Regions from separate parts of the Eubacterium sp. genome, predicted to be linked through region 2. Evidence: riboswitches for the same ligand, from Rfam matches in the RefSeq annotation. Region 2 holds a riboswitch; the other holds the start of a gene.
The links. A riboswitch is a leader RNA that binds a small molecule or an ion and turns the genes downstream of it on or off. The one in region 2 is predicted to bind thiamine pyrophosphate.
Positions count from the first base shown of each region.

Region 1 (2,410 bases), on a different contig from region 2:
ACCTTTTTCTAACATTTTGATTGCTTTTTCTTTTAATTCCTTAGTTGCTTCTTCAATATCCTTTGCTGCAAAAATAGCGCTAATAACTGCTATACCGCAAATGCCACTGCCTGCAAGTTCTAAAACATTGCCTTTTGAAATTCCACCAATGGCAATAACAGGAATTTTTACTGCCTGACATATTGCTTTCAGTGTTTCAAAAGTAACTTCTTCTGCATCATCTTTGGAGCCGGTTGGAAAAACTGCGCCTACTCCTAAATAATCTGCTCCGTGTTTTTCCGCTAAAATTGCCTGCTCAACAGTTTGCGCTGACACACCAATAATCTTATCAGGACCAAGCTTTGCCCTTACATCTAAAGCTTCCATGTCACTTTGTCCAACATGAACGCCGTCAGCATCCATTTCCAAAGCAATATCAACATTGTCATTAATTACAAATGGTACATTGTACTTTCTACATAATTCTTTTATCTCAATGGCTTCCTTCAAAAAACTTTCTTCATCAAGTTTCTTTTCTCGAAGTTGCATAAAAGTTGCTCCGCCTTTTAAAGCTTTTTCAACCTGACTGTACAAAGTTTCGCCATTTAACCAAGCTCTGTCAGTTACGCCGTATAAAAGCAATTCTTCCTTTGTTGTATTACTTAACTTCATATTTAGCTCCTTTTTCTAATGTTTCACCATCCATATTGTAGATGGCATCAATAATTCTGTTTCTGTATGTTGAGTTTCCATCGCCTTCACTCATTCTTGACCATGCAATTTCTCCGGCAAGTCCCATTGTACAAACTGCTGCCGCTGCTGCTTCCAATTTGTTTTCTGGATTTGCAACTAAAAACGCTGTCATCAAACCTGATAACTGGCATCCTGTTCCTGTAATTGAACTCATTTCGGCTCTACCATTTCTTATAACATAGCATTTTTCGCTGTCACAAACTAAATCAATTGCGCCTGTTACTGCGATAATGCTTCCTGTTGCCTTTGAAAAACTCTTGAGCTTGCTAATAGTGTCGTCTAAGTTTTCATCTGTTACTTTGTCAGAAACATCTGCATCTACACCTTTTGTACTTCCTGTACCCAGCATTAAAGTCTTAACTTCTGAAATATTTCCTCTTACAACATCAAATTTCACTTTTTCCATTAATTCATTTGCTGTATTAGTTCTTAACTTGCTTGCCCCTGCCCCAACAGGATCAAGTAAAACAACATGTCCTAATTCATTTGCTTTCTTTCCTGCTGCAAACATAGATGGTATGGTGTTTTTATTTAATGTTCCAATATTAATGTTCAAACCACCACAAATAGATGTAATATCTTCCACATCATCAATATCATCTGACATAATTGGGCTGCCGCCACAAGCCAGTAAAACATTAGCCACATCATTTACTGTTACATAATTAGTAATGTTGTGAACTAAAGGCACATTATTTCTTACGTTTTCTACACATTTCTTAAACATATTTCCTCCTTATCGTTCTGCTGAATACTTTTTACAGCAGAATCTCATCATAATTGTTACGTTAAAATGAAAAACAGACAAACCTAATCTGGTTTGTCCGCATTAAATCCTATACTTAATTCCTACGTTGGCATTATCCAAATCAGGTTTAAGGGTCGAAGTTGATTACTTCCTCTCAGCCTGCCTACAAGCTCCCCTATATTTAATTTCCTATAGCATTGTATCGCTCAATTCAATATAATGCAATAGTGGATTTGTTATTGTTGTATGCAATTAAAATTCAAATGCCTGCATAAAATCAATCTTTTCATCTAGATTGCTTGTATAATGATTTGTTGCTTTCCCTTTTCGTCTGACTACATACTTATATGTCCCGTCATCCTTACAATTATCTTCGCCTTTAACAAAGATTTTTCAAACGGGTCTCTTACGGACATTGGAATGTACTGCATTCATCCGCTGGTTAAATTATTTGGACTTCCTGAGGAAATATCAGATATTCTCTTATGGCATTGAAGGTTATGGATAAAATAAGAAATCAGCAGGATATTGTTTTTCCTGCTGACTTAAAATAAGTGAGTTATAAAAAAGAGATAGGGAGTTATCACTATTGTATCAGCCCCATCCCGGAACCTTTTTAAACAAAGTTTTCTTTCCCCAGCTTGACATTTTCTTACTTAAGAAAATCCATCCCTTCTTTCCGGTTTTAGTTTTTACATATGCAAACCCGTTATCCCTCTTATCAAGACTATATTTTCCCTTAGGGCGTTTTGCTACATTCTTTGCCGGCTTGATTTTTATAATTCTAAGCTTATCTCCCTTTTTCAAAGTAAATTTATTCTTTGATTTTTTAGATGCAGTTTTGTACACTTTCATATTTTTCTTTACAGTATACATATATTTTTTTGAGCTTTCCACAAGTTTGTAAGTTCCCGTAGCCGGTACAATTTT
Region 1 is NZ_DBLZZO010000022.1:22,920-25,329, forward strand. It holds gene thiE (thiamine phosphate synthase) at 1-651, opposite strand, end outside; gene thiM (hydroxyethylthiazole kinase) at 638-1,459, opposite strand; TPP riboswitch at 1,562-1,667, opposite strand; gene ACZM4J_RS08655 (hypothetical protein) at 2,075-2,410, opposite strand, start outside.
Region 1: another riboswitch for thiamine pyrophosphate. It lies ahead of thiM (hydroxyethylthiazole kinase); the one in region 2 lies ahead of ACZM4J_RS00870 (energy-coupled thiamine transporter ThiT).

Region 2 (2,410 bases):
CCTTATGATGACACGTATGTAGTTTATGCATATTATCAGATGGGACTTAAGAATATTGACACAACAGTTCCTGCAATTACCAGATTATATGTTGTTAGGGATAAGAAAACAGGAAATGTTTATATTCAAAATGATAGTGGTGATGATATTCAAAAATACATGAATAAAGTTACAAAAGATTCTGATGTTCAGGATTTATTAAAAGATGTTCAGGAAGAATTTGAAAGTGTTAAGGCATCAGATCCTAAGGTTAAGGCTTATTATGATGCTATTAATGCTAAAGCAAATGAAAAGAAAAATGGGACTACTACAGGAACTTCAAACAATAAGAATGAAACAACTGCATCTCATACATCTAACAATGCAACAACAAAAGCATCTGTGACAACACAGGCACCTACTACAAAGGTGAATAGTGCAACAAAGCCACAGACAACAGCTTCAAAAAATAACAAAAACAAATAGAAATTAGTAGGTCAAATAAATGGAAAACGTATGTTATATAGTTGGTGCCGGAGATAACTCCGGTACCAATTTTACTAAAAAAGAAAATGATTTTGTAATAGCGGCAGATGGCGGTTTTGAAAAAATACACCAACTTGGAATAGAACCTGATTTGGTAATAGGTGATTTTGACTCTTTAGGATATGTTCCTGTTGGTGACAATGTGGAAAAGCACAAAGTAATGAAAAACGAAACAGATATGATGATTTGTGTTAAGACAGCATTGCACAAAGGCTTTAATATCATTGTGATTTTCGGAGGAACCGGTGGAAGGATAGACCATACTTTTGCCAATATACAAACACTTTTATATGCATCACAATTAGGAGCCAACATTAAGATGGTTGATGGTAATAACACATATACAGTTGTTTCAGATGGTTCGATTTCAATAACAGGAAAAGAAAAAAATATATTTTCGGTTTTTGCGATAAACGGAGTTGCTCATAATGTTACAATAAAAAATGCATTATATAATATAGAAAGCTATAAGCTTGAGGAAAACAGACCTTTAGGGGTAAGCAATCAGTTTGTAAATGCAAATCCTGTTATATCAGTTGGAAAAGGAAGTCTTCTAATTGTATATTAAACTAATCAGATATGTATACAATACTTTGCCAACTTGACAAAAAATGTTAAAGAATATAGAATAAATAATGAAAAATATGTCGCTAGGGGTGCCGGATGGCTGAGAGATGTATATCGACCCTCACTACTTGATATGGTTAGTACCATCGTAAGGAAGCATTTAGTTATGTATAGGTTCTCTGGTGATATTATATTCTAAAGAGGACTTTTTTTATGGAAAAAACAAAGAAAACAGGAACATTGGTAGAATGTTCAGTTTTGATTGCTATGGCTTTTGTGTTAAGCTTTATTAAGATTATCGACATGCCATACGGTGGAGCAGTAACAGCGGCAAGTATGTTGCCTATTATAATTGCAGGTTACAGACATGGATTGAAATGGGGACTTATTACAAGTTTTACATATAGTATTTTGCAATTATTAACAGGTCTATCAAATGTTTCTTATGCTACATCAACAACAGCTATGATTGCCATAATTCTTTTAGACTACATTGTGGCTTTTACAGTGCTTGGTTTACTTGGTGTTGTTAAGAAAAATAAACATCAGACAGGTGCCTTAGTTTTAGGAACATTGATTGTTTGTTTATTAAGATATTTATGTCATTTTATTACAGGTTGTACAGTATGGGCAGGTGTATCAATTCCAACAGCTGATGGAGCATTATATTCTTTAGTATACAATGGAGCATACATGATTCCTGAAACTGTAGTTACAGTATATGTTATGGCGCTTGTTTCAAATTCAATTGATTTAAGAGCAGCAAAACCTGTAACAAGAGAAAAGTCAAAGAACATTATGGCTGTTTTAAATGGCGTATTAGTATGTGGTATAGCAATAATTGTTGACTTCCTAATTATATTTAGACAAATCCAGACAGAAGACGGATTTAAGATAACACTTATCGCAAATACAAACTGGATGTTAGTAGGTGTGATTTTATTAGTAGGTGTTATTGTTGGTGGCTTAACTTATGTAATTACTAAATTAGTAGTTTCAAAAAAGAAAACTGTTTTGCCTAGAAGAGAAAATTAATAAATCAGAAACAAACCTTGAAAGAAAATAAAGCTGATTAATAAGCAAATTAATTACCAAAGCGAATTAATTACCAAAACTAATTAATTGCAAAAACGAATAATTAATCATGCTGAAAAATAAATAATAATATTTATAGATATGTATTTGTGTGAATGTAAAATATAAATAAGGGTATTAGAAATAAATTAAACTATAAACTATTAGAGGGAGAGTACATGTTCTATAAATTTGTTAGCTGAAGCTGTAACAAAATGTTGCAGCTTCTTTTTAGCATTTTGTA
Region 2 is NZ_DBLZZO010000002.1:73-2,482, reverse strand. It holds gene ACZM4J_RS00880 (hypothetical protein) at 1-465, shown strand, start outside; gene ACZM4J_RS00875 (thiamine diphosphokinase) at 485-1,093, shown strand; TPP riboswitch at 1,168-1,264, shown strand; gene ACZM4J_RS00870 (energy-coupled thiamine transporter ThiT) at 1,306-2,127, shown strand.